Regions from separate parts of the Paenibacillus glucanolyticus genome, predicted to be linked through region 4. Evidence: riboswitches for the same ligand, from Rfam matches in the RefSeq annotation. Region 4 holds a riboswitch; each other region holds the start of a gene.
What was found. A riboswitch is a leader RNA that binds a small molecule or an ion and turns the genes downstream of it on or off. The one in region 4 is predicted to bind thiamine pyrophosphate.
Positions count from the first base shown of each region.

Region 1: it holds a riboswitch for thiamine pyrophosphate, as region 4 does, so the genes downstream of both, WDY75_RS27765 (ABC transporter substrate-binding protein) here and tenA (thiaminase II) in region 4, are expected to answer to the same signal.
Region 2: it holds a riboswitch for thiamine pyrophosphate, as region 4 does, so the genes downstream of both, WDY75_RS11090 (YkoF family thiamine/hydroxymethylpyrimidine-binding protein) here and tenA (thiaminase II) in region 4, are expected to answer to the same signal.
Region 3: it holds a riboswitch for thiamine pyrophosphate, as region 4 does, so the genes downstream of both, WDY75_RS05475 (ECF transporter S component) here and tenA (thiaminase II) in region 4, are expected to answer to the same signal.

Region 1 covers NZ_CP147845.1:5,997,761-6,005,556, forward strand. The annotation lists gene WDY75_RS27750 (EAL domain-containing protein) at 1-312, opposite strand, end outside; gene WDY75_RS27755 (GGDEF domain-containing protein) at 522-2,051, opposite strand; gene WDY75_RS27760 (VOC family protein) at 2,372-2,761, shown strand; TPP riboswitch at 2,935-3,046, shown strand; gene WDY75_RS27765 (ABC transporter substrate-binding protein) at 3,160-4,191, shown strand; gene WDY75_RS27770 (MTH1187 family thiamine-binding protein) at 4,280-4,573, shown strand; gene WDY75_RS27775 (ABC transporter permease) at 4,570-5,325, shown strand; gene WDY75_RS27780 (ABC transporter ATP-binding protein) at 5,384-6,223, shown strand; gene WDY75_RS27785 (TatD family hydrolase) at 6,317-7,132, shown strand; gene WDY75_RS27790 (aspartyl-phosphate phosphatase Spo0E family protein) at 7,157-7,333, opposite strand; gene WDY75_RS27795 (extracellular solute-binding protein) at 7,518-7,796, opposite strand, start outside.
Region 2 covers NZ_CP147845.1:2,300,680-2,308,475, forward strand. The annotation lists gene WDY75_RS11075 (class I SAM-dependent methyltransferase) at 104-826, opposite strand; gene WDY75_RS11080 (nucleotidyltransferase domain-containing protein) at 970-1,668, shown strand; gene WDY75_RS11085 (YjcZ family sporulation protein) at 1,784-1,879, shown strand; gene WDY75_RS11090 (YkoF family thiamine/hydroxymethylpyrimidine-binding protein) at 1,951-2,553, opposite strand; TPP riboswitch at 2,642-2,744, opposite strand; gene WDY75_RS11095 (sigma-70 family RNA polymerase sigma factor) at 2,982-3,470, shown strand; gene WDY75_RS11100 (hypothetical protein) at 3,463-3,816, shown strand; gene WDY75_RS11105 (carboxypeptidase regulatory-like domain-containing protein) at 3,794-6,040, shown strand; gene WDY75_RS11110 (nitroreductase family protein) at 6,142-6,744, opposite strand; gene WDY75_RS11115 (ABC transporter permease) at 7,237-7,796, shown strand, end outside.
Region 3 covers NZ_CP147845.1:1,142,936-1,150,731, forward strand. The annotation lists gene WDY75_RS05455 (PLP-dependent aminotransferase family protein) at 1-1,293, shown strand, start outside; gene WDY75_RS05460 (helix-turn-helix domain-containing protein) at 1,355-2,140, shown strand; gene WDY75_RS05465 (SDR family oxidoreductase) at 2,692-3,543, shown strand; gene asd (archaetidylserine decarboxylase) at 3,604-4,407, opposite strand; TPP riboswitch at 4,573-4,685, shown strand; gene WDY75_RS05475 (ECF transporter S component) at 4,777-5,406, shown strand; gene WDY75_RS05480 (ABC transporter ATP-binding protein) at 5,399-7,075, shown strand; gene WDY75_RS05485 (energy-coupling factor transporter transmembrane component T family protein) at 7,072-7,796, shown strand, end outside.
Region 4 covers NZ_CP147845.1:5,451,267-5,459,062, forward strand. The annotation lists gene WDY75_RS25470 (dicarboxylate/amino acid:cation symporter) at 1-511, opposite strand, end outside; gene thiE (thiamine phosphate synthase) at 710-1,369, opposite strand; gene WDY75_RS30815 (bifunctional hydroxymethylpyrimidine kinase/phosphomethylpyrimidine kinase) at 1,366-1,908, opposite strand; partial or broken gene thiD (bifunctional hydroxymethylpyrimidine kinase/phosphomethylpyrimidine kinase) at 2,035-2,586, opposite strand; gene thiM (hydroxyethylthiazole kinase) at 2,583-3,419, opposite strand; gene tenA (thiaminase II) at 3,469-4,155, opposite strand; TPP riboswitch at 4,301-4,404, opposite strand; gene WDY75_RS25500 (hypothetical protein) at 5,841-6,281, shown strand; gene WDY75_RS25505 (YecA family protein) at 6,455-7,030, opposite strand; gene WDY75_RS25510 (hypothetical protein) at 7,599-7,796, opposite strand, start outside.

The sequences.
Region 1 (7,796 bases), 550 kb from region 4:
CATATCGTAATGCTCCATCTGCAGCTCGAACTTCTGCATAGGGGTCCACGTATGCCGGATCTGTGGAGCTTCTCCACCGGTAACACAGAAGGACAGCTCTTGACGAATCTTCAGCGGAAGGGGTTGCAGACACTTTATCATGGAGATTAGTTCCGCAAGTTCCTTATAGTTCACAGCACAACCCTCATTGTTCTTTTGTACCGTGTAGCCGTTCAGTGCAAGCAAGCCAATAAGCTCACCGCTTGCAGGCTTCATATGAACGGTCCCCTGGTCCTCAATCGGTTCAAAGGTGCTGCAATTGTCGCAAATCATGTTCGTCCTCCTTGGCAAGCTAGCTCTCACTATGCTTCTTATCGGCATTTTGAATATGATTTCTTTGCATTTTATGGATTTTATATCGAAGTTATGACCTGTTTTATGAGAAATGCGCAAGATTCGTGCAATGATAGGGTTTTAATCTACAAAAATCGACTTATATTGCTTTTAACAACGCATTGTCGATATTTCTGGTTATCCATCCCTTATTCAATCTTCTGATCCAAAAGCTGCAGCTGCATCGTCCGGTCCACATCGAAGTGCCAGCGGGCATTCCGCTCCTTCGCGGCATACATCGCTGCATCCGCACGGCCAATGAGCTCCTGATCGTTCCGGGCATGATCGGGATACACGGCAATACCGATACTCGGCGACGTTCTAACTTCATATCCCTCCAGTTCATAAGGCTCGCTGAGCAGCATCCAAATCTCCTCCGCCATCCAGATCAGCTCCTGATCCTCCCCGGCCGACTGGATCATCACGGTGAATTCATCTCCCCCTAGACGGGACACCAGAATCCCTTTGGATTCCAGCGACTGAAGGCGGCATGCAACCTTGCGGATCAACAGATCTCCGGCACGGTGGCCATAACGATCATTCACCTTTTTGAAACGATTCATGTCCATGTAGAGAAGCCCTACCCGCGATCCTGTCCGATCGGCCTCTAACAAGGAGCTGGACAGTCTTGCGTTGAAGTAACGACGATTATACAATCCCGTCAGATCATCCCGGTGAGCAAGCGATTCGCTCTGCCTCAGACTTTCATGCAGTCGATGTAACAAGCGGTCATTCTCATACTGGATCAGGATCTGGCGGAACAGAATCAGAATGACGCACAGGGATAGACCGGTAAACAGACCGTTCCAGCCACCGAACCGCTGCGCCATGAGGGCAAACATTCCGCCCAGCACGCCATATGGAAGCAAATATCTGACAATCAAGGTTCCTACAGGACGCGGTTCCCTCTCTTTCACCGTTTGATTTCCGGTATCGGGAGCGGGCTGTGCACCTGCAGAAGCAATGAAAAACACAGATAACGTATGTAAAGGATCAAGATATGCACGAACTTCGAGATTCACGAAATGGACGAGATAAAAGTGCAGTGCATCACCCATAATATAAGCGCTTCCGCCAAGACTTAATGAAATGACCGCCCATTTCCCTAATTGCCTGGTATTAAAATACAACACCACGGTAAATAAAATAAGTACCATTCCGCACAGCGGAAACAGCATATCCACCCATACGCTTCCCGTCCCCCCCGAATACGTACTGTCCTGAAGTTCGGGCTTGATTAAATACTCCCAGCCCACCGTCATGAACGTTACGCCAACGATGACGATATCCAGCATAAACCGCAGCCCCCTAAGCGGGCCTTGAACATGCCGGAACAAATAAATGAGGCAGCTGGCGAACAGGATCACTTCCAGTCCCCAGAAATAGCTGGATATCTGGAAAGCGCTCTCTTTCCCGAACCCGAAAAAAAAGGAGGAGACGATCCGGGCCGCTGCATCGGCCATCAGTCCGATACTTACCATAAACCAAAACCTGCGAAGATGTGCCTTATAACGCCGGCTGACCCGGATTAAATACACGGAGGCGGCCATAGGAGCAATAATGACTAGCACACGCTGAAGCGATAAAGCATCAGGCATCCACAGAACAGTCATTATCTGAATAAATGCATATATAATGGCGAGTCGAATCCACAGATGATCTGCTGGAGTTGGACTCATAAGCACTCCCCCTTGGCAAAAAGGTAAGCTTGTACACGATGGATGATTTAGGTCTTTTGAATTAAGCTCTCTATTCCTCATGATACTTTTTACCCATCCAAAAGTAAAGACGAGGAAATCAAAGAAAAATCATCTATCCGGCACATTGCTAGAAGATCTATATAATGAAGTTTTTCTACTGGACGGGTGTACTTCAAATGCAAGGACTACACTCAATTAAACACGTGAAAACCTGAAAAGTTTCTATATCAATCACCTACTTGACGTATAGGAATCATATGATATTATTCTTCATATCTTATACGAACCGGAAAGGGTGTATGGCAGTGTCACAGAAACGATTGGATCATGTTGGTATTGTAGTCCGAAACCTGGAAGCCACGATAGCGTTTTACACGTCGGTAGTCGGCCTTGAACTAAAGAATCGCCTGACTCATACCAATGGGGTCATTCAACTCGCGTTCCTCGGATTTAATGGAAGTGACGAAACGGAAGTCGAACTTATCCAGGGTTACAGCGACTCGCTGCCTTCGGAAGGAACGGTGCACCATTTTGCAGTCAGTACGGATGATATTGAAGAAGAGTATGCACGCGTCCAAGGACTTGAAGTTCCTCATCTGGACGAGGAAATCGTCACTCTCCCGAACGGCTATCGTTATTTCTTCGTGCATGGTCCCGAAGGGGAATGGATCGAGTTCTTCCAGCGTTAACCCGCACGCAGCACGGTATCCAACATTTCATCTCTTAAAATGTTCATATGCTGAACTCTTGGGCTGCCTAAACGCGGTTCCCTACATAAGGCCTGTCCTGTTCATGACCTTTTTCGAAAACTAGACAGGTCTTGGTGTTAGGACTATAATAACGGATGTACTGATCGAAACTTCATAAATATCGGGGGAGCTGGAATTTAGCCGGCTGAGAGTGTATCCGCTTTGATACTGACCCTTACACCTGATCTGGGTAATGCCAGCGTAGGAAGCCAATGTTTGCGGCAGCCATATTTGCCGTACTATACACTTACGCCGTCATGCGTCCTGAGATTATCGGGGCGTTTTTTTTGTGGAGTTACGAGGTAATAGAAATAGAACTCATAAGGAGAGAAGACACGATGAAGAAGGGAAGATGGGTCCCCCTGCTTCTCGCTTGTGTCCTGCTGATGGTTGCGGCCGGATGCGGTACAGGCGGACAGAACAAGAACACAGGCGCTGAAGGAGAAGACGCCAAGAGTCCTGGGAAACTCCGTGACGTGCAGCTGATGCTCGATTGGTCCGCCAATACCAATCACACGGGTCTGTATGCAGCGAAGGAGCTCGGATATTATGAGGAGGAAGGGCTCAACGTCCAGATCGTCCAGCCGGGAGCCGGTGGAACGGATACGCTGGTCGCATCCGGTAACGTGCCGTTCGGCATCAGCTATCAGGAAGGGGTAACCCTCGCCAGAACGCAAGGCTTGCCGCTCGTCTCCATTGCGGCGATCATTCAGCATAATACATCCGGCTTTGCCGCTCCCAAGGACAAAGGGATCGTGAAGGCTGGAGATTTCGAAGGTAAATCCTATGGCGGCTGGGGCTCCCCCGTTGAGGAAGCTGTCATGAAATCCATCATGGAGATCGACGGTGCCGATGTCAGCAAAGTCAATATGGTCAACATGGGCGATGCCGATTATTTTACTGCCGTCAAACGCGACATTGATTTCGCCTGGATATTCTACGCCTGGACGGGCATCGAAGCCGAGCTCCGCAATGAGCCGCTTGATATGATCTATGTGAAGGACTACTCTGACCAGCTCGATTATTACACGCCGGTCATCGTGACCAACGAGAAGCTGATCCAAGAGGACCCTGAGCTTGTCAGAGCCTTCATGCGGGCTACTTCCAAAGGATACAACCATGCTATTGAGCATCCTGAGGATGCAGCAGCGCTGCTCTCGAAGGCCGTGCCTGATCTGGATGCCGAGCTGGTTCTGGCCAGCCAGAAATGGCTGAGTCCCCGCTATCAGGATGATGCGCCTCGTTGGGGTGAACAGAAAGCCGAAGTATGGTCGGGGTATGCCGACTGGATGTTTGAGCGCAAACTGCTGGAGAAAGAGCTTGATGCAGACCGCGCGTTCACCAATGATTTTTTACCGGAACAACCATAAGGTCTTTTTCTATCAAGAAGAGAGTCGGCCTGACAGCAGGCTGTCTCTCTTTCATAATCATATCGCTGCACGAAAGGATGGATTATATATGGCGAACACCCTCTTGAGCATTCAAGTGATACCCCGGACGCCGGGTGGACGGGACAGCATCCCTTATGTGGATGAAGCGATCAAGGTTATTGAGGATTCGGGTGTGAAGTACGAGGTCCATGCACTGGAGACAACCATGGAAGGAGAACTCTCCGAGCTGCTAAAGATCGTCGAGCGCATGCATGAGGCGCTGGTGAATGCGGGAAGTCCCAGCATCATATCCCAGGTCAAAATCGCACATCATCCGAGCGGCATCAGCATGGATAAGCTGACTGAGAAATATCGTCCATGAGAAGCTGGTGGAGCTCCGTCTGGCCGCCTGTTGTGGCGGTCCTCTTCTTTTTGCTGGTATGGCAGGCGGCGGTATCGATCTTCGATATCGAAAAATTTATTCTGCCTGCGCCAACGGCGATCGGATCCGAGGCAGTTACCGGTGCTGCCGGTCTTTTCCAGCATACATTAGCCACCCTGCAGCTAACCTTGATCGGGTTTATCATCGGAACAACAATCGGACTTGTGATTTCACTGGCTCTGCATATGGTGCCTTTTCTCAAAACAGCTCTTTATCCGCTTCTGATTCTTAGCCAGAATGTACCGACTATCGCCCTTGCGCCGCTCCTCATGATCTGGTTCGGCTTCGGCATGCTGCCCAAGGTTATTGTGATTACCCTGGTCTGCTTCTTCCCGGTGGCCGTTGCGGCTCTGGACGGGCTCGCCCGAACCGATCGCACCATGATGAATTACATGCAGATGGCGGGGGCTACATCATGGCAAATCTTTACCAAGCTGGAGCTGCCTCATGCCCTTCCCTCCATCTTCTCCGGGATTCGGATCGCGGCCACCTATTCCGTCATGGGTGCGGTCATCGGAGAATGGATCGGCTCCGACCGGGGAATCGGTTACTACATGATGCTGCAAAAATCCGGCTACCGCACGGATCGGGTATTCGTTGCGATTCTGGTCATCGTCCTGCTCAGCCTGCTGATGGTTCTGCTTATCACCCTGCTGGAGAAACGGCTGATCCGTTGGAACCGGAAAAGCTAATGCCCAGCAGTCATGGGCCAATACACGATCATCCTTAATGAAGGAGGTATTTCGCGATATGACACAACAAGTTGCTCCGCCGGTCCAGGGTGGGCTTAATCCCCCCTCCGTGGAAGCCTCTCGGACGCCTGCGCTGGAGGTACGAAACCTTCGGAAAACCTTCCGCGACCGACGCAGCGAGGTTCATGTGCTGGATGACCTTGCGCTTCAGGTACAGCCCGGTGAATTCGTCTCGATTATCGGGCCGTCAGGCAGCGGAAAAAGCACACTTTTCCACATCATCGGTGGCTTAACGGCTCCTGATTCCGGCTCAGTCTTCATGGATGGTCGTGACGTAACGGGAAAAAAAGGGCTCATTGCCTACATGCCTCAGCAGCCTGCCCTGTTCCCTTGGCGAACGGTGGAGGACAACGTGCTGCTTCCCGAGGAGCTCAGAGGAACCCAGAAGGCCGTCGCCAGGGCAAATGCCCGGCGCTGGATGGAACGGGCCGGACTTGCCGGCTTCGAGAAGGCGTATCCGCATACCCTCTCAGGAGGGATGCAGCAGCGGGCCGCCTTCCTGCGCGCATTGATGAGCCCGCAGGAAGTGATGTGTCTGGATGAGCCCTTCAGCGCACTCGATGCACTGACACGCAGTGATATGCAGCGCTGGCTGCTCGATATATGGGAGGAGACGCGCCGTTCGGTGCTGATGATTACCCATCATATTGAGGAAGCACTTCTGCTCTCCGACAGCATCTATATTCTGTCGGCGCGGCCTGGGGCCATTTTAAAACGAATCGAGGTCCCGTTCCCCCGTCCACGCCGTGAGGAAATTCTGCTGGATCCATCCTTCATCACGCTGAAAACCGAAATATCCGCCATGATGCGGGAGGAGCAGCAAGAACGCGGACAGTAACAACGTTAACCGTAAACAGAATAATCATTCATCATCCAGCTTCCATCAATGCCACAGAGCTTCGAGAAAGCTTGGTAGAAAGGGTATGTAACGATGAAATCACTAACGCAAACAGGGGCCGGAGCTCCACTGTTAGACACCCACATTCATCTGGACCGTTATTCGTTATCCGATCAGGAAGCGATTGTGGCGGATATCCGGCATAGCGAGGTTCAGAGCATCATCTCTGTCTCTATGGATCTGGCTTCCTGCAAACGGAATCTGGAGCTGTCCCGGCTGTACGGAACAATGGTACGGGCTGCATTCGGATATCATCCGGAGCAGCCTGTCCCCTCCTCTGCTGAAACGAAGGCGATGCTGGACTGGATGGAAGAACATGCCGATGACATGATTGCCGTCGGTGAGGTGGGTCTCCCCTATTATGCAAAATTAGAAGCTGAATCCGAGGGCCGTTCGTGGGATAACCGTCCATATGAATATCTACTGGAACAATTTATTCTTTTTGCGAAAAAGCATCATAAACCTGTGATTCTGCATGCTGTATATGAAGATGCGGAAACCGCATGTCGCTTGCTCGAAAAATATGGCGTCACCCGTGCCCATTTCCATTGGTTTAAGGGCTCTCGTGACACCTTGCTGCGGATGGCGGGTAACGGATATTATATCTCCTTTACGCCTGATATCCTGTATGAAGATGAAATTCGTAAAATTGCTCGCCTGTACCCCGATCATCTTGTTATGACCGAGACCGATGGACCTTGGCCGTTCGAAGGTCCCTTTGCCGGGCAGATGACCCACCCTCGGATGACCTCCGCCGTTGCCGCTGCCTGGGCAGAGCTTCAAGGGGTATCCGTGCTTGCGGCGCGGGAGCGGTTATACGAGAATGCCGTACGCTTATACGGCCTATAAGAAAACCTACGCCAAGTCGATTGTTCAAGCAATCGGCTTGTTCTCTCTAAGGACTCGATTATATTGATTAATCAGTTCGTCGAGCACAATCGATTGTCTGAGGACTTTGGGATGATTAAAATCACGATACCGCTGCTTTATCTTGTGAAGCTTGTGCCGCTCTCGCTCGATATCAAACTTTATGCCTTCCTTCGTTTCCATGACTTTATGTCCTCCCCTCATGTAATATTTTATACTTTAATGTAAAATTATAGGATGTATGATATTAGACATCAAAGACTTAACATGAGGGGCTGTTTTCGATATTCATGCCTCTAGAAAAACATCCGCGAAAAACCCCGCAATGCGTGAATTCACACGCATAGCGGGGTTTGGGATCACTCCATTATTTTGCAAACTTCTCTTGATATACCTTCGTCATCTCTTCCGTAATTTCCGCCATTTTCGGATCATTTTTTATCGTCTCAATCAATTTATCGTACGACTCAACCGGTTCTTTCCCGGTGATGACCATGACACGCATATCCTCCACTTTCTTGGAGATTTCTGGATAGTATTTGTTATAGGCTTCCGAATACAACTCTCCCGAAGGATTCGGAACCTGCACCGTCTTGCGCTCCGTGACGATGTCTACGTTCCGTGTGTATACTTCATCCGGCATCCC
Region 2 (7,796 bases), 3.2 Mb from region 4:
TGTTGAAATGGGTCGAAAGAACTGATGTTTTGGAAGGGGAGGGGAAGCGCAGCTAACTAGCCAACAGACAAATCCCCTCTCGTTGCATAGATACGCAGCAATATTATTTTACGGCACGGAATAAGGCGGAAGCGAGATAATCGGTGTTATCCAGGATCATCCGGTCATGCTTGAATAACGTTTCCCATAACGTTACATCAAACAGAAGTCCTTTATCGCGCTGCTCAAATGTATCCAGATGACGTGTTTGCTCTTCCTTCAATTGTTCGTTGAAGTGGTTATACTCCAGAATTTCCTCCTGCTTAAAACCGCAAGCCAGCAAGGATTGTGCCCATTCTTCCCGCAGCATCAGATTCGGAATCCCGAAGAATTCCAGCAGCTCCTTGAGCTTTGGCTCAGGCATTGGCTTATTCAGCAGCAATTCTCTGTCCAGCAGAACGCCTCCTTGATCCAGAACGCGATAATATTCAGGGAGTGATCTCGACGTATCCGTGAATACGGTGACTGATTCGGCCATAATCAGATCAAACTGGTTGTCTTCAAAAGGCAGCTCGCACACATCAGCCTGCAAAAATTGCACGTCCATTTTCATGGCTTCGGCTCTGGTGCGTGCTTTTTTAATCATATTCTCATTGAGATCTATGGCCGTGACTTGATAGCCCATCTCCGAAAGATGGCATGCTGTCCTGCCTGTTCCGCAGCCAACCTCCAGAATACGACTGTTTGGCTCAATCGGATAATTCTTCAGCATTCTTAAGGTAGCCTCGAATCCGCCCGGATGCGCACTGCCCATACCTAATCTGGATAGCATGTGAATGTAGTTCATTTTATCTTCCCTTCTTCCTTGTAGTCATCATGAGGGTAATCGTTTATTTACCATATGATTAAGGTACGTTTGGGGTTTTTGCTGAATTAAATATTTTGAGCCCTTTTTTTCGGGAGCTATGAGAACTACTGGGGGAAATAGCCATGAAGAAGGAACCGATGGAGGCAGCAGAGCGTGTTATTCACCGTCATTATCCCGACTGTTTGCTAGCTGTGCTTGGCGGTAGCGCAAGCAGAGGAGAACATAACGAGCAATCTGATTTGGACATCGTCATCCTTGAGCGGGACGGAGATGAGATGCGGAGAAAGACCCTGGAAGCGGATGGATGGATTGTGGAATTGTTTATATTGTCTTTGTCATCCTATCGTGAATACTTCGACGAGGGCGTGATGGCAGCCAATCCGACATTGCAGCGGATCACAGCGGAGGGTAAGGTGCTGCGCTCGTTGCCGGAAGGAGAAGCAGTCCGCGTAGAGGCCCAGCATGATTTGAATTACGGACCGATGCCATGGATGCAAACCGATATTGATGAATACCGTTACATGATTACGGAATATGTGCAGGATTTGAAGAATCCTAAGCGGGATGGCGAGAAATGGTTTACGGTGCAAAAGATCATGACGGTACTTTGCGAATTTGTACTTAGAGTGAATGGGGAATGGACAGGGGAAGGCAAGATGCTGTTTCGGCTGTTCCACCGTTTCAGCACGACCTTGGGAGATCAATTGGAGGTTTCGCTTTCAGCGATGTATCGACAGGATGATCCCTCCCTCCTTCTGGCATTCACAGAGCAAATGCTGAACCCGTTCGGGGGCATGCTTCTTGTGGGTTATGAGGAATAGATTTTGACGGGTGAGCAATAAGAGAGGTACATTAGCCGTGACGTTCGCCTTCCACGACCAATACAATAATCATGTGATTCGGTCACGTCATTCTTTAAATCCAGGAGGGATCTTCATGAGCGGAGTATATGGTGGTGGATGGGGTAATTCAGTAGGTATTATTTTGGTTCTCTTCATCCTGCTCGTAATTATCTCGAGTGCTTGGGTTTAATTCGTCAAGCTCTTGGAGCAAATCGCAAAAGCCCGGCATGCGCCGGGCTTTTGCCTGTTATATAGAAGTGATCACGGTCTTGGCTTGGCTGATGGACTGTGTGCAGACACGACTGCGGTCATGACAAGGTGACTGCTGTCCGATTGGATCGCATGCAAAAACGCATCTTCGAGGGATTCAAACACCTTGGAGATGGAGCCGTCCAACCGGCTGGCATAGTGAACGCTTCCGGCGAACGTTCCTTTTTCCTTAGCCCGATGCACCTCTTTATAGATAACATCCATGTAATGGTCTGTACCCAGTGGATAAAGGGCAAATTGGCAGGCTGTATCTATATCGGCATTCTTCCCAATCTCGCGATTCAAACGCTCCGAATCCTCTGACATATATACATCGGCTTCCGTATCACCAGGGCAGCCAATAGAATAAGTTCCGTTAAAGATGGTGTGCACACCGCTTGCTGCCGCATAAGCAAAAATCGCCCTCGTTACATCAAATACATGCTCCGCCCGTCCACGAATACAGGTGCTCACATCATCCGTCTGAATCCATACTTTCCCCGTGTTGACGGATTTCAGCGCGTCCATAATGACTTCCACAAATCGGTCAGTCATCGGAAACACCGAGAATCGGCATCCGACGATGCGACTGGTTCCACATGTTAGCTCACTCATTGTTGTTATCCTCCCCTATGATATAAATCCACGCAAAAAAACCGCACCCCGTGAAGAAAGTGCAGTTATGCCTACGTGAAAAAGTATAAACATAAATGCTACACTTCCCCACGCTAGTATGACCTAGATCGGGTGATAAGGGTTAACGGCAGCACGCCGTCTCTCAGCACATGGCACCCCTAGTACAGCCAACATGATATGCAGTTGGTCCCGGAACTATTGCCAGTTCAGGAAGACAAAGGTTTCTTGCTTGTGTTATTGTATCGTTTTGCCGGAAGATTTTCAATCATTCGATTTTTTTTTCGACATTGATCCAAATTGATGCAACCGATGAAAGACCAGACGCATCATAGTTATAGAGAGGGGGAGATGGCCTGGATGTCATACAGCGCTTAAAACAAAAAGAAGAGGCGGCTCTCCGGGAATTGATGGAACAGTATGGAGATTATCTGCTTCGCACGGCGGTATTGCTGCTGCGTGACCGTCAAGCGGCTGAAGAGGCCGTTCAAGATACCTTTATCCAGGCGTTCGAGAATATCGCTCAGCTTCGTGACGGCGACAAACTTCGTAGCTGGTTGACCCGAATTGCAGTGAATCGATGCCGGATGCGGCAGCGAAAATGGGATTGGCGTCATATTTTTCCCATGCCGAGGATGGACCAGCATGTAAACGAAAGTGTACCTGCCGTGGATGAAATGCTGGGCGTCCATTGGCGTGAGGCTGAAATGATCAAATCAGTGCAGCAGCTGCCCTATACATACCGAGAAGTGATTACGCTCTATTATTATAATGAGTTGGGTGTTCAAGAAATTGCAGCGCAATTGCAGCTGAATATAAACACGGTTAAGGCACGTTTAATGAGAGGGCGGCATAAACTCCGGCAGATTGTTGTCGAGAAGGGGGAGAGCGATGCGTAGCGAAGAACAGGAAATGGCCGAACAACTAAAGCAGGAGCTGGAGGAAATTCGATTCCTGGGCGCAGAGAAGGTGATTTCTCGCACATTTCCAAAATCCAGCCGCGAACGTTTGTCTTCCTTGTGGAATAAGGAAGTAGAAATTTCTGCTGCCGCAATTGGTTATTTTGGCGCAGTAGCGGCCGTTCTGCTGCTCGGAGGTTTGTTATGGAGGGAAGCAATTGTGAAACCTGCTGTTTCCGTGCCCTTGCAGGTGAGCAATGAACTGCTTGAAGCCGGGGGGAATTATTACTGGAAGGATCAGTACGAGAGGATGGTGGCCAGGCTTGAAAATTCGGGTCAAGATTAAACACCTGGTGTTGGGGGTTTCGGGTTTAATCCTCTTCGTTATGATGGTATCTATGCTCACACCTCGAATAGGGCTGCTGATTGCGGAGAAGCAGATAGAACAAGGCCAAGCTGAGGGGATAGCCAAAGTCATTGACCTTATTCATGAAGAAAGCAGCAGCAACCGGAAATGGGAGATGATCGAGAAGTATGTGATTGTGCCTAGAGCAACAGAGCTATCTCATCGGTTTGATGTGTTTATTAGTCCGGGGTTCACCAGCACAGGAGGAAGCACCGATCAGCAGATTCGTTTTACTGAGGATGAACGTTTGCCGCTGCTGAATCAATATGTGCTGGGAGCGCCAGCCGGAGAATATATGAAATATGCCGCAATAGACCTTGCGGAGCATTATTCGATGAATGGTGATGTGGAGGGAGCAGCGGATATATTGGAAACCGCTATCCAAAAGTTCGGGGATCTGAGCAGCGGATATTCTCCGGAGCCTGTTCCTTATTCCTACCAGCATGAATTGGTGCTGGAGCTTGCGAGCCTCTATGACAGGCTGGACGAGCCTGATCAGGCGGCGCTGCAATATGAGCGATTAGGGAAAGTCCTTTCTGGAGATTGGAGGGACATCCATAGTAAGGCCCTTTTATATCACTCGGAAATGCTCCTGCGTCGGGGGAGCCCCCAAGCCGCTATGGACGTGTTGAATCGGATATCAGAAGGGTCCGGCGGGAACTTTGCAAATTCGGATATCTCAAAACGGGCGAATCAGCTGAAAGGACGGCTGAAGAGGATTTTAGACGGAGAGACCTTGTCAACGGTAAGCGGAACCTTGCGAAATCGTGAGGGGGATCCGATTCCATTCGCAGGTGTATTTTTACGTAAAAACAACGATCTGAATCACAGTCTGCTGTTAAGCGAACCGCACCAAATGCTGACAGACGCGAACGGTCGCTATCATTTCGAGGGTGTAGAGCCCGGCAGGTATCAACTCGGCATTGGTTTGAATTATGAACAAATCAATGGCAGAACGTGGCCTGTAGAATCGGGGGATTGGGTGGAGGTCGCCCCGGAATCGACACGACGGATTGATGTCACGCTGCAGCCATTGATTCAATTGACAACTCCAGTAAACCATGATGAGATACGCGGCGACATGATCTATTTTGAATGGGAGGCTATACCCGAAGCCGCCTACTATAAACTGAGTGTTGGTATCGAATTTGGCAGCGGATCGATGATGACGGCGATGGATAACTATATTGAAGGGAATTCGCTGCGGGTTGCTGTTCAGGATCTGTATGATCTCAGAATCGGACTTTCCTACGAGGATCCGTATGATTGGACGACCGTTGCACCTGAGAGTGTGCTTGGTTACTCCAACCCAGAGGCTCTCTATTTCTGGTCGGTGGATGCTTACAAGGATGACGGCACGAAGTTAACAAGCAGCAGCGGGTACCGGCTCAATGAGAGCACCATGGGTTATTTACCGTATTTCTTGTTAAAGGGTCGTGAATTGACGCCGGAGGACCAGCTGGTACTCGAACGTAAATATGATGAATCGCTCGCGGCCTATAACGATAATGTGAGCTCGCATCCAGAAGATATTCACAGCTTAAGGATGAAACTCCGATTGCAACAGATCAAGGATCAGTTGTCCAAGGATGTAGATAACAGAAGTTCAGAGGAAACCTTATCCACCCTGCAGGAGATGATCGAACGGCATCCGGCACCAAGCTACCTGATGGATTTGACGAATTACTTCTATAATAATGAAGATTGGGACAGTTACAATCCGGCATTCGATCGGTACTCCTCTGTACGGAGCGAAAGCGAGGATCATTCCTATACCGATTCTCTCCACGCAACAGCGCTTATGAAGCAGGGCAGGCTGGAGGAGGCGGAGAGATGGTTTGGGCAGGTGATCCGACAGGATAAATCCCACCGTTTTATCGGCAATTACCTCGCCGTTCATATGCTGCACAGCGGTTCGCTGGAAAGCACGCTGCAATTGGCCCGGAAATATCCGGAGCGCATGATGTCAAGCGATACGGATTGGGCTGTTCTGGTGGAGCGAATGCTGATCGAATCTGAGGGAAACTCAGGCTATACCGAGATACTGAAAGAGAAATTGCAATGGGGCATGAGCGGAGAGCGGGATGCCATTCAGTTGTGGACGCCGGGAGAGGACTTCCAAGAGATCAAGCCATTCCTTCAGGCCTTATTACATGTTAATTAAGTAGAGTCGCAGTTTCACTGCTGGATAAAGTGTCTGTATGAAAAAAGGCCGCCTATCCAAGTTATCAAAAACTTGGGTGGACGGCCTTTTCCGCTAAGGACTTAGCTGTATACTTTCACGCGATCTTCAATCGGCGCAAATTCTTTTTCGCCTGGTTCAGCAACCGGTTTACCGAAAGGCATTTGAGCGATCAGTTTCCAGCTCTCTGGAATGTTCCATTCGGATTTCACCTTTTCGTCGATCAATGGGTTATAGTGCTGCAGTGATGCACCCAGGCCCTCTGCCTCCAGGGAAGTCCATACCACGAATTGCAGCATGCCGTTGGATTGGTTGGACCATACCGGGAAGTTGTCTGCATACAGCGCAAAGTTTTGCTGCAGGCCTGTAACGACGTCATTGTCCTCGAAGAACAGTACTGTACCGTATCCAGCGCGGAATGCGCCCATTTTTTCAGCCGTGGATTTGAATGCTTCTTCGTTACCGACAACTTCTTTCAAGATGCCCTCGGTCAGGTTCCACAGCTTGTCATGCTGTTCGCCGAGCAGTACAACGACACGTGCGCTTTGGGAGTTGAAGGAAGACGGAGTGTACTTAACAGCTTCGTTCACAATTTCCTGGATACGCTCGTCCGAAATGACAGGGTCCTTGCTGATAGCATAGTGGGAGCGACGATTTTTGAGTGCAGTTGAAAAATCTTTAGACATAAGAAAAAACCTCCTGATGTAATGGTGTTGCATAAGCCTGATAAGAAGATGTCCTTTAATTCAGGTAAATATGCATTTTAGTGAAGCATTTTGCTCATAATCATTATTCCATATCAACTAACAATTTGTTAGAAATGATATTTATGTTAGCATGTTAATATAATGAGTTGCAAATGTCAACAATTCAGAACGAAACTCAGAACTAAAAGTTTATCTTTAATACCCGCTTACTGAGAATTAAAACACTTTTCTAAGGTCAGTCCTCTGATTGCTTTACACGATATGTCGAAACTTCATATCATGAACAAATCGTGAACAAATGATACGCAGATGAGAAAAATTAAATGATTTTGATTCTCAATTAGGGTTGTCGAGTGAGAATGAGAGTGATATAATGCATATCAGAACGCAATTGATAATCAATCTCAGTGAGAAGCTGATGAGATTGCGGACTGTCGGATATTCAGAGACATACGCATAGAAGGAAGAGCCATGAAGATTAGATACTTATTTGCAGCCGTTGTGGTACTCTCCATAATCTCATTATTTATTGGAGTTAAGGACATTTCACCACTGGAACTGTTCTCCATGTCAGAACAACAACAACATATTATGCTTGTCAGCCGGATCCCGAGGCTTGTCAGTCTTATACTGGCAGGGGTCAGCATGAGTATCTGCGGATTGATCATGCAGCAGTTAAGTCGCAACAAATTCGTGTCACCAACAACAGCGGGTACGATGGATTCCGCGAGACTTGGAATTTTGGTTGCCATGCTGGTCTTCACAACAAGCGGTCCACTAATCAAGATGCTTGTGGCATTTGTATTCGCACTAGCGGGAACCTTCATCTTTATGAAGATCCTGGACCGGATCAAGTTCAAGGACGCCATCTTTATTCCCCTCGTTGGACTGATGTTCGGTAATATTGTTAGTTCGATAGCAACCTTCTTTGCTTACAAATATGATCTTATTCAGAATATGTCCGCATGGCTCCAGGGTGATTTCTCCATGATCATCAAGGGACAATATGAAATGCTATATATTAGTATCCC
Region 3 (7,796 bases), 2.4 Mb from region 4:
GCACAAAGTTATGACATGCTCATGGCAGAAGGGTATGTTGTATCCAGACCGGGCAGTGGAACCTATGTGGCTAAGGGGATTGCTATGATAGACCAGCCGCCGGCGGCAGATCGCGCACCCGTTCTCTCGGCTTGGGGTCAGCGATTAATGGAGAAGAGCGGGGAATATGCCTCTGCTCTCATGTCGATTCAAGAGCCTCCCCTAGGTACGATCTCATTCGCGAATGCAAGGATGCCCATTCAAGATTTTCCGTATTCGGAATGGAGGAGTGCCCTGTCCTACGCGGGCGGAAGCGGAGGAACGCAGCTCCAGAGCGGAGCGCCGCCCGAGGGAGATACGGAATTGCGTCAGGCGATTGCCGGGCACTTGCGCTTTACAAGAGGAATCCAGGTCGATCCCGAGCATATTGTCATCTTCAGCGGATCGATGCAGGGGCTTGTTCTGTTATTTCAACTGCTTGTGGATCCTGGTGATCATGTGGTCATGGAAGATCCGGGATATCAGGGAATCCACCGGGGTGTAAGCCTTAGCGGCGGAATCCCGCTGCCCTCCCCGGTTGACGAGGCCGGACTGATTCCGCGTGATTGGGATGCCGGGCTGCTGGTCGTAAGCCCCAGCCGTCAGTACCCGACAGGTGCTGTGCTGCCGCTGGAGCGGAGAAGGGCTTTGCTCAATTGGGCGAGAAGCCGTCAAGCCTTTATCATTGAGGATGATTATGACAGTGAATTCCGCTGGGGCGGCAAGCCTATCGAGCCCTTGAAAATGCTGGATGACGAGGGACGTGTCATCTTTGTCGGTTCCTTCTCCAAAACGATGTTTACCGGGCTTCGCATCGGTTATGCTGTACTGCCCCCAAGCCTGGTAGAGACGGTCGTGCAGGCCAAGGCTCTGTACGAGCCGATCTCGCCTGCCGTACTGGAGCAGCGTGCGCTTGCGCGTTTTATTGTAAGAGGTGGCTATGGACGGCATCTAAGAAGGATGACGAGGCTGTACGGTGCGCGGTACGAGGCGCTTCACCAAGCGATGGATGCTTATGCCTCCGATCTGTTCTGCCTGCACTCCGGTGATGCAGGTCTGCACGTGTACGCGAACTGGCTGCGATCGGGGGAAGAGTATGCGGCGCTGCGGGATGCAGCCCGTAATCGAGGGGTTATGTTTCGGGATGCTGCGGTCTATCACCTCACGCCTGGACCGCCTGCCGCCTGCTTTGGCTTCTCGCATTTAGATGCTTCTATGATTGAGGAAGGGGTTAGACGAATAGCCTTGGCATGGCTGGACATGCAAAAAACTTAAAAACCGGGTATGATGGAAAAGAGATAATTTTCAAGAAATGAGATGAGGGGGTAATGACGTGATGCTGAATGCATCGCCGTCTTCTTTTATAATCATGCCTGCGCTTGCCAAAATCGTCTGTGAGCCGGGCTGGAAATGGCAGAAACGCGAAAGACCCATGCAGAACTATGATTTGTTCTATGTATGGAGCGGGGAAGGCACAGTCGAGGTGAATGACGAGCCTTTTACCGTGGGAAAAGGAAGCTGCTTCCTGTTCCGACCTGGAGATCATACGAGTGCAACGCATAATCCGCAGAAGCCGCTCGTATTGACATATATCCATTTTGACGTGACCGATCCGGTCCAAGACATCCCTGCGCCGTATCGCCAGCTGACGGAAACGATGGATTTTGAATACTTGCTGGCACGATACGTGCGATTGTATCTGGACAAGCCTTACGGGGCATTGGAGGAGGGTCAGCTGATTCTCAAGCAGCTGATGATTCATCTACTGCGTGTGGACCTGGATGAGCCCGTTGTCAAAAAAGCGAGCAATCAGCTGTCAGAGGCGATCCATGAAATCGCGAATTACGTCCGTCAGCACCCGGGGGTTCCCCATCGGGTAGAGGATTTGGCGGCGAGAGCGGGTTTGTCCCCCCGCTACTTCTCGATCAAGTTCAAGGAACTGATCGGTACGCCGGTGCAATCCTACATCATTCAGATGCGGATCGAGCGGGCACAGCATCTGCTGCTGCATCAAGGGATGAATGTCACGGAAGTAGCCGACGCGCTGGGCTATCGGGACATTTTCTTCTTCAGCCGTCAATTTAAACAGTATACGGGCAAGAGCCCATCCGAAATTCGGTGATTCCCCCACCCTTCCATAACTTACCTGATTGATGGAAGGGGCTTATGGGTTTCATAGTAAGCGCTTTAGGGTAAATGTGACGTACAGTTTAATTTTATGAAGGGGGGAGAGGGGAATGAGCCCAAGAAGACGGGTGCGCGGTCGTTTCTTCAGCCGCGGTGGCTGCGGTATATTCAGAAATCGCTTGCGCCGCATGAAGACAGCGAATCAGGATCATCAGGATGTGTGGTTTTAATGAGCCTTGGCCTTCATACGGGTGATGTTGAATCCCGATTTCATATATGCTTTTCTCAGGATGAACCGCAAAGGGAGCTAACCGGCTCCCTTTTTCTCGTATATATAGAGTACGCGATAGGGATTTTTTTCTTATGTGTACCTTCGGGTGCCAGACCTATTCATACAACGGAAATTTGATATATTAAGCATATACATAAAGTTTGTTCGGCTGAGGCCAAAGGGAGTAAGTTTGTTGGTAAGGTATTCTGAAGGAATAGAAAGGTGATGGGAGTGACGTTGTTGGTGGCAAGTACGGAATATGTGGTGAACCGTTGGTGATTGCAGGGACAGGAAAAGTGGCATTGGTGACGGGGGCCTCCAGCGGCTTTGGGCTGCTTATCAGCCTGGAGCTGGCGCAAGCGGGATATGATGTGGCTGCAGGGCTTCGCAGACCGGAGGCGGCTCAAGAGCTGATGACCCGCGCGGAACAGGCGGGTGTTGCAGAGCGAATTCATCGGGTTCGATTGGATATATGCGATGAAGAGCAGATACGGGCGGTTGCCCTGCATTTGGAGCAGCGGTTTGGTCGATTGGATGTGCTGGTGAACAATGCTGGTGAAGCGGTAGGCGGAATGGTGGAGGAAGTGCCGCTGAGTGGGTGGAGAAGACAGATGGAGACGAATTTCTTCGGAACGGTATCTGTGACACAGCACATGCTGCCGCTGATGCGCCGGACCGAGAATTCCAAGATTATTCTCATGAGCAGCATCAGCGGCGTGGTCGGCTTCCCGGGTTATGGACCTTATGCTTCCTCCAAATTTGCGATTGAAGGATTCGGGGAGAGCCTGTCGCTGGAGCTTATGACCTTCGGCATGCACGTTGTGCTGGTTCAGCCAGGTGCTTATGGCACACCGATCTGGAATAAGAGCTTTGGTGAGTTAGAGGTGAAGGAAGGGTCACCCTACAGCGACATGCTGAAGGGTGTGCTGGACTATTCCGAGCGGACAGCCAGGGGAAGCGGAAATCCGCTGGAGGTGGCGAAGCTCGTGGCAAGGATTGCCTCCATGTCCAAACCGAGATTCCGATATAAGCTGCCTCAAGGCACGCGTATAACCGCATGGATTAAGGGATTGCTGCCGGACCGGTGGTTTCAGCAGATGATTTATCGGATGCTGGGCAGACGTTAATCATTCATGCTGCTAATGATCGATTGCCTTAACTTGTCATGTGCGCTGAGTCGGCAGGAATTACCCTTTTTTGGCCGTGGAGGGGTGCAGCAAACCGAGTAATTCTCCCATTTTCACTTTGGAGCCGGGCTCCAGGTCGCCGCGAGGGCTAAACGTGCCGTTCTCCGTCAAAAGCACAACGGTAGAGCCGAATTCAAAATACGCGAGTTCATCGCCGATCTGCCATTTCTTAACGCTCTCATCGGCGTAACGGATGCTGCTCACGTTCATTGCGCCCACCTTCACGACGGCAACTTCTCCGAATTCATGGGCAATGTAGGTAATGAGACGCTCATTGCGGCTCAGCACAGTTCGGATATGGGTCATCGCAAAGTCATTCACGGGGTAAACCTTCCCCTTCAGATGCTCGCTTTCCGCCTGAACACCGGTTACGGGTGAATGGATGCGGTGATAATCTGTTGGGCTTAAATACAATACGAATGCATAACCGTTTATATAGTTTTCCATTCTCGGGGATTTCGCGAGCAGCTCGCTCAGGGTGTAATCCTGTCCCTTGACACTCAGAATGGTGCCGGCATGAATGGCGCACATTGCTGAAATAGTGGCATCGACAGGGCTTACCATGGCATCGACGGTGTCATCGATGGCACGCAGGCCTATTTTTAACCGGCGGGAAAAGAACTCGTTCAATGAGCGGTATTCGTGGATCTCTTTCTCCGCTTCATGAGCCGGAATTTGATAGATTCGTATAAATGCAGGTATTAGATGACGGCTCAGCCGGCTGTGGGAACAATGCCCCATCATTCGGGACAACCATTTTCGGGAGGAGAGCTCAGTCATCAGACGCAGCAATTGTTTAGCCATGTCATTCTCCTTTGTGCATAGGTGTAAGCAATATAACGATGGTGGAAAAGCCAATCACTCTGATATTGACATAGAATGAGATGGAAATCAATAAATAGCCATATTTGAAAAAAGGTTCTTGCAAATTCTGGAGCGGACCTGTATTTTAAAATTAACATAAAACCGAATAGGGAATACGGGGGCTTGAGTGAATCAGGCTGAGATTGCAGCTATTATCCGCTGTTGACCGTTAATCTGAACTGGGTAATGCCAGCGTAGAGAATATCCGACCCTGCCTACATAGGGCCTATTTTTCCGTCTGCGCGTTTTTCCAGACGGTTTTTTGTTGTGTTTACACAAAAATAGCGGTGGAGAGGGGTACAGGTTGTTATGGGAACATCAATGCAAGAGAAGTTGGGGGTTCAGCCCAGAAGAGGGCTGCGGTTAAGCGATATTTTGGTGACGGTGCTGGTATCGCTTGTGTTTGGCGTGATTTATCACTTCTGGGGGTCGGTCTATAATCTTTTTAAACCGTTGTTTTTTGAAGCGGATGAGCTGCTCTACGGCATGTGGTTTGCGGCAGCTACGCTGGCTTATTTGTTAATTCGCAAGCCGGGCGTGGCCATCATCGCGGAAGTGGCTGCGGCCCACGTGGAGGTGCTGTTTGGCAGCGGCTGGGGATTGACTCTATTGTTATATGGCTTGATTCAAGGACTGGGGGCAGAGTTGGTATTCGCGGCGTTCCGCTATCGGAGTACCTCAGCGTGGACCTTGGTGATTGCCGGGGCCGGAGCGGCCATCGGTTCGATGATGATGGACTTTTATTACAGCTATACGGATGATCTGCAGACATGGATGTTCCTTGCCAAATACGGTATGCGGGTAATCAGCGGTGCAGTTATTGCAGGTCTGTTAATGCTGCTCTTGGCCAAGGCGCTGGATCGCACAGGCGTAACGTCTCTGCTGCGTCCCGCGTCGAAGAAGGATTACGAAGCGCTGGATGATGCGCGCCATGTCTAATGCCACGGTAAGCCTATTTCCGGCTCAGTCCGCTGAGGTTCAACAGGAGCAGGCTGTGCAGGTGGAGGGACTGCGCTTGAAGTATCCCGGGGAAGAGAGGCTGATGTTCAAAGATCTCTCGTTCTCGGCAGCCCGTGGGGAAAAGGTGCTGCTGCTTGGTCCGAGCGGATGCGGCAAATCCACGCTGCTCCAGGTGCTTAGCGGAATGATTCCCCGCGCTACGGAAGTGCCAATGAAGTGTGAGGCACAGATTGTCCCGCGCTCCTGGGGATACGTATTTCAAGACCCGGATACGCAGTTTTGCATGCCGTATGTGGATGAGGAGCTGGCCTTTGTACTGGAGAATCTGAGTATTCCCCGAGACGAGATGAAGGAACGGATGCAAGCGGCGCTGCATGAGGTGGGGCTGAATTTGGAGGAGCTTCATCTGCCGATCGGCCATCTGTCGCAAGGGATGAAGCAGAGGCTGGCGCTGGCTTCCGCCCTGCTGCTGGAGCCGGAGGTGCTGTTCCTTGACGAGCCGTCCGCACTGCTTGACCCGGAAGGACGGGAGCAGATCTGGGATGCAGTGAAATCCGTATCGGAAGGACGTACACTGATCATCGTCGAGCACCGGATCGAAGAGATGGCGAAATACGTGGATCGTGTCGTTCTGTTCAGTCCGGATGGCGTTATTCTGGGCGATGGACCGCCGGCGGCAGTATTTGCTAAGTATGAGTGCGAGCTTAAATCCTATGGAATCTGGTATCCCGGCGTGTGGGAAGATTATGCTCAGACCCGGGCCGGCCGGGAATTGTTTGCTCCGGTTGATGCCTATGGCGAAGATCTGGGGAATCTCCTGCACGAGGCTGCCCTGCCTTACCCTTTAGATGGGGAGCCTGTGATCCGCTTAGAGGATTTCAAGGGACTGAGATGGGATAAACCTGTGATTTCTCTCCCTTCGGCAGAAGTTTATCGGGCAGAATTTATTGCGGTGGTAGGGCCGAACGGAGCGGGGAAAAGCTCGTTTCTTCTCAGTCTGATGGGACTGCTGCGCGCGCAAGGGACCTACGTGCTCTGCGGGGAAGAGGTTGTGCAAGGCAAGGCGAGAAAGGTGCGGAAGAAGAGAGAGCAGCAGCTCCGTCAAATCGGATTCGTGTTTCAGAATCCGGAGCTTCAGTTTCTGACGGAGCGTATTGGCGACGAGGTTGTTTACTCCTTGCTGGTGGATAACATGCCTGCGGAGGAAGCGAAGGCCCAAGCCGATCGCTGTCTCGAACGCTTCGGACTAAGCGGAATGGAGAACAGGCATCCCTATCAGCTGTCAACCGGTCAGAAGCGGCGCTTAAGCGTTGCCACTGCGATGGCCAGACAGCCGGAAGTTCTGCTCCTGGATGAGCCGACCTTCGGTCAGGACGCGCGGAATACGTTTGCGATTCTGGAGATGTGCGAGCGTCTGCGCCGCACGGGAACCGCCATTCTCATGGTGACCCATGAGATGGAGATTGCGCAGCGGGTCGCCACGCATATATGGGAAATTCGGGAAGGTCAGCTGACCTCGAGCATGGCTTCACCCCGATTGTGTACCGGTGCGGAATCCCGGCAGGAGGATGATGGATTGAACCGGGCCGGAGAATCCTACGATCCCTCCTCCGCAAGCGCAGCTCACCTCACGGGGGTGAATTCATGAATATATGGAACCCTGTACGGATCACCTGGCTGCACCGGGCCAATCCGGTGGTGAAGCTCGGCCTTATTTTTGCCCTCTTTTTCATGACGGTGCTGACCCATGATCTGGATTTCATGATGTATCAGGCACTGGTATTTATGGTCTGTCTGGTGGTGCTGAGTGGGGTTAAACCGTGGAAGATGCTGCTCTTCTTCATTCCGTTTCTGCTTGCCTTTATATCTTCGTCCTCTTCCATGATGCTGTTCGGCAAAGGGGAGACTCTCTGGTGGGAGTGGGGGTTGTTCCGGGTATCGGAAGAAAGCTTCTACCGGGGACTGCATCTGGGGTTTAAGGGGATTGCTTTTGCCTCGGAGGGACTGCTCCTTGTAACGACAACTTCCTCCGTGGATTTATTCTACAGCCTGATGCAGAAGCTGAGGCTTGCGCCCAAGTATGCGTACAGCTTCATGGCTTCGATACGGCTTCTGCCCATGGTGTGGGAGGAGTTTGTGATTCGCCGTCAAGCCTTGAAGGTAAGGGGAGTTCGCCCGATTCGGGGCGTGCGCGACATGGTCAACCGTGCGGGGATGTACGTGGTGCCGCTGCTGGCGCAGAGCATCCGCCGGGCACACCGGGTGGCTGCGGCAATGGAGGCGAAGCAGTTTAACGGGGACCAGGTGAAGGCCCGGACGTATTATTATCCGTCACGTTATTCGCGGTATGATCTGCTGGTGATCGGCTT
Region 4 (7,796 bases):
CGATCAGCTTCTCAACAATCTCCCGAAAATCCACCATCACCTTCTGCAAAGCCTGTCCCTTGATAATAGCCGCGCCCAGCCCAAGCGTGAAGGCCAGCAGCAGAGCCGTCATGACGCCGAATACGGGAGGCATCTCCACCTTGAAAAAAGGTTCCAGCAGCGCCTCTTCCGGATTGGTATAGGAATTGATCAGGCCGCCAACCTCCAGCACATGCGGATACAATAATGTCGCTGCTACAAACGCTAACAGACCGGCTAGAACCGTGGAGATATACGCAAGCCCGGTAGTGACACCTAACAGACGACCTGCTCCTTTTCCGAGCTCTCCGATTCCGGGAGCAATGAATCCGATAATAATTAATGGAATAGCAAAACCAAGGAAGTTCCCGAACAACCCGCTAAACGTAGCCAGGGATGCAACCAGCCATTCCGGCGATAATGAGCCGATCACAATACCTAGGATAATGGCAATCAGGATTTTCGGCAGTAAGCCGAGTTTTTTCTTCTTCATGTCACGATCACCTACAGATGTTTTTTCGTTTATTGTCCACTCCGAACGGACGATATTCCGTCGGAGACGGAATAAACAAACTTTATCATATTTTGGATATCATTGTCATTAGTCAAAATATGACATCTGCATCTTTCGGTGGATTGTGCCGACCCACACTACGCTTTAATAATGGAATGCCTCGTCTCCGATTCAATTCTAGATAACGTCAGCCTTGGCTCTGATGCTGGCAGCTGCATCCCGAACAGACCCTGCAGCAGTCACGGCGGATATCACGGCAACACCATCGGCTCCCGCTCCAACCACTTCTTCCGCCTTCTCTGCCGTTATCCCGCCGATCCCAACGATCGGCATATCGATTCCGGCTGCGCGCATGGCCCGCAGAAGTCCTGGGCCCTGCACCGGCTTGGCATCCTCCTTCGAGACGGTCGGATAGATCGGACCGACACCGATGTAATCGGCGCCGTGGTGGATCGCCCGGCGAGCTTCTTCTATTGTATGCGCGGAGACGCCAAGAATCCGCTTACCGATCCGCTCACGGACAGAAGCTGCGGATTCGTCGTCCTGCCCGATGTGCACGCCGTCGGCGTTCAGCTTGAGAGCCAGCCCCACATCGTCATTGACGATGAACGGAACACCGGCCTGGCGGCACAGATTCCGGATTCGGCGTGCCAGCTGAATCCTTGGCTCGCCGGTAAGCGCAGCTCGCCCTTTTTCCCGGAACTGGACCATGGTCGCACCGCCGACCATGGCTTCCTGAACAACCCATTCCGGTTCAGCGATGCAGTTCACACTGCCGAGTACGAGGTACATTCGCAGATGCTGTCTCATCATCTCGGGTGCGATCCTCCCCGTCATCGGAGCACCCCCAGACGACGTTGATACGCCCAATGATTTGTCGGCCCATGTCCTTGCCCCAAGTTCAAGCCGTCTTCAATGGCCGCCTGAATGAATGAGCGCCCGCTTCGAATGGCATCGAATGCGCTCATGCCCTGAGCCAAGCCTGCAGCGATTGCTGCTGAGAAGGTGCAGCCGGTCCCGTGTGTATGAACGGTATTCACCCGCTTCCCGCTGAGTTCCGTGAAGGCAGCACCATCATATATAAGATCGATGACTTGAGGATCTCTATCATTTCCTACAGCCTTGAAAATGGGGGAGTTCATGTGACTATACTTCTCCGGGTGCATGGCTGTTCTCGCTTGATCATAGGAACGATTCACAACATCCAGATGCACTTCTATGTGCTTTTCCGTGTGCTCTTTCAAAATATCTTCCATGTGATCGTTTATGTGATCGTTTATGTGATTGTTTTTGTGATTGTTTTTGTGATCCTCCTGGTGTTTGTCCATGTGTTTTTCCATCTGCTCTTCTGTGTGTTCTACCAAAATCTCTTTCATGTATTTGTCCGAATGTTCTTCCGAATGTTCTTCCAAATGTTTTTCTAAATTCTCTTCCCGATCCGCCCCTGCGCTGATGCCATATATCCGTGCTTCTTCGTGATCCCTATCTTCTCGGTCAGGTCCTCCCTCATCATGGCCGCCCTTAATAACAACGATCTTCGGACCGAGCGCATAAATACGCCTTGCAGCCTCTCGCCGGTCCTCCATCGTCCGAATGCGCATCCCTGCCAATACTTCCGCCTCCGGGATGTTAGGGGTAACCACCAACGCCAGTGGCAGGAGGTGCTCTTTCATTGCAAGCACCGCTTCGTTCTGCAGCAGCTCGGCGCCTCCCTTGGCAATCATCACCGGATCAACAACAACCTTCTCCCAGCCAAATTTTTGGATCTGATCAGCAACAAGACGGATGATCTCAGCGTTAAACAGCATCCCGGTCTTCAATGCGTCTACCCCAAGGTCCGAGCCTACCGCTTCGATCTGCTCCGCCGCAGCTTCCGGGGGCAGCGGATAGACGCCGTGAACCCCCAAAGTATTCTGTACGGTAATGGCGGTTATAGCCGACATGCCGTACACGCCGAGCTCCTGGAAGGTTTTCAGGTCCGCCTGGATTCCGGCACCGCCTCCACTGTCCGATCCGGCAATGGTCAACGCCCGGGGTACGCGAACCTCTGTCATCGGGCACCACCTGCAGCAGCAGCTTCACGGATGGCCGCGTAACCCTGCAGCGAACCTGGATGAAGCTTGGACAGCTCATCCAGAAAAGCGTTCTGGAAGCTCCCCGGCCCAAGATCAGCCGTACGCTCCGCTGCCCGGGAGGCGGCTGCGCCATAGAAGGCGAGGCCCGCTGTGCCTGCAAGCAGCAGGTTGGATTCAACTGCGGCAAAAGCACCCAGCACCGAGGTCAGCAGGCAACCTGCTCCGGTGACCTTTGTGAGCAGCGCATGGCCGCCGGTAATGATGCGAACATCAGTCCCGTCGGTGATCACGTCTTCTTTACCCGTGATCACCACCAGGGTGTCCAGCTCCCGCGCAGCCCGCACCGCAAGCTCGGCATTGCCGATATCTCCGCTGCTCTCTGCATCAACACCCTTGATCTCGCGGGCCTCCCCAACAAGGTGAGCCACTTCAGCCGCATTCCCGCGCACCAGCGAAACCTTCACTTCGCGCAGGATCCGCTGCGCCGACTCCGTCCGAAAGCGGGTCGCGCCCGCACCGACCGGGTCCAATAGGAGCGGTACGCCATGGGCATTCGCCGATAGCCCGGCGGTAATCATCGCGTCTACCAGCTCGCGGTTCAGCGTGCCGATGTTTAGCACCACGGCACCCGCGATGGCAGCCATATCCGCCACTTCCTCCGGCGCATATGCCATTACCGGCGACGCGCCCAGCGCGTACAAGCCGTTAGCCGTAAAATTCGTAACCACCACGTTTGTCATATTGTGAACGAGGGGGCTCGTCTGCTGTACCTTGCTCAAAAGCGCCGAAACCTCTTTTTCCCATATATTCATATGAAATCAGCCTCTCTTATCTATGCTAGATCGTTACAGACACTACTCTTTACAGCACCGCAGCCTGCATCTGCACCGGCCACTCCTCCTGCTTGTAAGCCATGTCCCAGAACATGTACTCCAACTGGCAGCTCAGCATAAAATGCTCCGTCATCCGCTCCCGCTCCGCCGCTGTGGCGCTTTCCGCCCACAGGTCGACACCGTTACAAAACTTCGCCGTCGCCTCTTCCCCGCGGTTGCCGTAAAAATAAATCCAGTCATAGAACGGGTGAGATTCATCCGGCTTCACTTCATCCAGCAGCTTGCAGCCAATCTCCAGATACGTCCAGGGACATGGCAGCAGCACTGCCATAATCTCGCCAAGACTGCCCTCATGCGCCACCGTCAACATGTGACGGATATAATGATGCGCGGACGGCGCAAGCGGATACCCCTGAAGCTCCTCGTAGGTCACCCCTGCGGCAGCGCAAAAGTTCTGATGCGGATGAATCTCGCTGTTCAGAATAAAAGAAATCTGTTCATTAAAAGTCGCAATCTCATTCCTGCTGGTAGATTTGGATATGGCAATGCCATAAATCCGCATGTAGGCGTTCAAATACTCAAAATCCTGCTTCACATAGTGAATCAGTTGTTCCCTCGATAATGTTCCGGCAGCAATCCCTCTCACAAAGGGATGATCAAAAATCGCTTGAAAAATGCCATCCGACTGCCTGCGAAGCTCTTGCGTGAAACTCATACTTATCCCCACCTCTCATGAATTGAAAAGCAGGAAGTCCGGTTACGCACACAGCCTTCAAGGCAACGCTAAAAAGCCGCCCCCGAAAACTGGAGCGGCTTCGTCAACAAGCCCGGGTACGATAGAAAAACATACCGAGGCCTTATATACGAAGGCTCCACTTTCCTACGCTAGTACGAACTAGATCAGGTTCAAAGGGTCCAAGATACACTCTTGTCTCAGCCGCCAACGGCTCCCCTAGTGGACTTCCTATTCTTTTGTCTATTACTGTACATAGGTTTTTGGATGGTGTCAAACGTTAACCGTTGGTTAACGAAATTCTTATGCACGAACCTGTGCAATCGGGTGACCTCGTTGTTGAGCGATTTAGCGAAGGATTGTGGATAGATAATCTGCACCAGGGCCAAGGGAAGAAACGGAGTCAATGTTAGGACACCGCATCGTACCAGAATAGCCATGTTCGCATAAAAACTGATCTCGATACACTGAAACACAGACGCTTCAAAGGCATATCCCCATAATGAGTACATCCGAGCAATTCAAATACATGATTTGAAGAGGAGCCTATTGATGACGAACCAATCGAAAGCTGTTAAACCCATTCGGGATGGCTGCACCTCGTAACGCAGTCTTAAGAAATTTCGCTGTGCTGAAATGGTGGTAGTCGTGATGGTTATGGGTGTGGGTGTGGGCACAATCAACTCACCTGGGTCTACGGTAATACTCCGGGGGTTTGTGATGGTTATAGGTGTGGTTATGGGCACAATCAACTCACCTGGATCTACGATAATACCGGGGGTTTGTGATGGTTATGATGGTTATGATGGTTGTGATTGTTGTGGGCATGCTGCTCTTGGGGCTAACGGACAGAGGATACGTTATTTTCCTAGAAAAGTGTTACTTTTGAGATTAACGGACATGAGATGCGTTATTTGTGATATGAGTCGGTAAATTAGCTGTTTTATGAGGTAATAAGGAATCCTGAGTCCGTTAGATTCAAAAAAGGAACTAAATGAGGCAAATAGCGGATCTGATGTCCTTTAATATGTCGAAGACATCGCCAAGAGCCAAGGTTACTCGTGAAATAGTGTCGTGAAATAGTGGTATTGGCGCAGCAGAGCTAACGCCCATTCGGGATGGCTTCACGTCCGTAACGCCGTGGATCATCTGAAGAAATCCTGCTGCGCTGTAATGGTGGTAGTGTGATGGTGGTTATTCATGGTTATGGTTATGGTTATGGTTATGGTGGTTGTTTGATGGTGGTTTGATGGCGGTGGTGGGCATGGGCATGCTGCTCTTGCGCTAACGGACAGAGGATACGTTATTTTGCTAGAAAAGTGTTACTTTTGAGATTAACGGACATGAGATGCGTTATTTGTGATATGAGTCGGTACATTAGCTGTTTTATGAGGTAATAAGGGATCCTGAGTCCGCAAAATTCAAAAAACGGGCACAATTGAGGCAAATAGCGGATCTAGAGTCCGATAATAAGTCGAGGACAGCGGCACGAACCAGGGTTACTCGTGAGATAGTGGTGTTGGCGACCAGGCTAGTATATTAGGTTATCTGATTATGTTCATTGCCCTTCCCCGCGTAGTCAGCTTCGCTCTTATTCTACTGTGAAGATTCGTTTCACTCCAATAGACGAGTGTTATACAATGGCAACTAAAGGGGGAATGTCGCTCATGTGGCGTAAGTACAGGTTTACCCAATCGGTCTGGGCAGGCATTGCCGCCGGTATCATCCTTGGACTGATCTTGAATATGGTAGAGCATTTCACCTCATACAAAGTCTACACGCTGCTCCTGAACGTTGATTACGTGCCTGTCCTGAAGGAACTGCAGCTATCCGATCTCACCGAGTTTATGCTGCACCTTCTAATCTCCGTCCTGCTGAGCATGGCTCTAACCCTCTTCCTGCAGCAAAAAGCATGGTCTCGTAAACGCAGCATGTCTTTTGTTATCCTGGTCTGTCTTGCCGTTGGACTTCTTCTGTTCCCCACCACGGCGTTGTCTGTTCGCACACCGGCGTTGTCCGACCTCGCCGCCCTGGCGTTCTGGCTGACCGGGCATCTGGCGTATGGCCTTGCCCTGGGCTGGATGCTGACAGGGGCACGCAGGGGGTAAGGTTGTGCTGCTCACTCGAATCCACCATAGGTGATCAGATTGTAATATCCAGTGCCTTCATGTGATCAGCTTGGCTTATTCAACGCAAAGTGGCCGCTCCCATTGGAGCGACCACAGCTATATACCGGAATGCGAGGAATCCGCATTCAATTCGATTTCATTTTAAGCGAATTCTAGTGTCCCAAGGACAAGTCCTTGTCTTCCCCATCGGATTCTTCATCGTCGACGTTCGCGTCGTCACCGGATGCCGCTACTCCATCCATAAAGTCTTGAATCTGACCGCTGTTGCGCGTCAACGTGGCGACGGAAACCTCGTGCTTCTTCGCAATATCAGCCTTCGTCGTTGAAATGTTCAGCGATGAGGTTACTATATATTCTAACGCACTTGCATATCCGCCCTGTTTGCGGTACTTCGGATTGGCTTCTCTGGAGAAGCTGTTCCAGACCATCAAGAGACTGAACACTTGAAACAGCTGCTGCTCATCCTGCAATTCGTAATCCTTGCAAATCTGAGGAAACACGGACTCTGCAAGCTCGCGATGCTCATCGTCGTTCCAATCCATCCATCCCAGCTTGTCGTTAATCATCTGCTGCAATTGATCGACCTGTAGCTTAGGCTCTGCTGCTTTCGCACCAGGGAACTGGATGACTTTACCGTAAACCGTACGTTCATCTCTTTCAAGACAACATCTTTTGTACTTTTTGCCGCTTCCGCAGTGACATAGATCGTTTCTTCCTAGCTTTTTCATTTCCTAGCTCCTATTTGAATGATTTCTTCTATTATACATGGAAAGTATAAAAATGCGCATCTCAAGCCTGTCGAACTTAAGGCATGCCGGCCTTACTCGTCATTACACTCTCTTAAAGGGGGGGCTTCCGATAAGGAGGTACTCAGGCAAGTTAGATAGCAAAAAAGCGCGGGTTTTCCACTATGAAAGCCGCGCTCTTTCATATTATTCTATAATATCGTCATAGCGCAAGTAGGATGTAACAAATTTGTTAGAACCTATAATAGACTTGTACCATTTTTGGTAAAGTTTCCATAGATCCGCATCATATGGCACATTTGGCCCGGCCCAATGGTCACAGACAGCGATCCCAATATCCCCTGACGCCGAGTCGTCACATGCGCAGCCTAGCTCGATTCCTTTCTCTATGAAGTTGCCCCCAAGCGGTAAACAGCTCCTTGACTCTTGTTGTTTTGCTGGCTCGAGCGCCTCTTTTCGGAGCTGCAAGTCCCTTTATGGGACTTGCGCGAGCCGCGAGCGCGCCTTTGGAGCCTGCAAGACCCCCTAAGGGACTTGCACTGGCCGCGCCTTACCTCAGCGGATATACCAGCTGGATATCCTTTACCGGGGCCAGCCCTTCATACAGCGCATGATTATGGTCTGCGCCTACAATACATAATAGCCGTTTTCCCGCATGCTGCCCAATAGCATTCTTGATTCGCTGATTCATGATCAGATGCCGGCATACCCACCTGAGTAGATGGGCCTGCGGATTGATTCGCTCCAG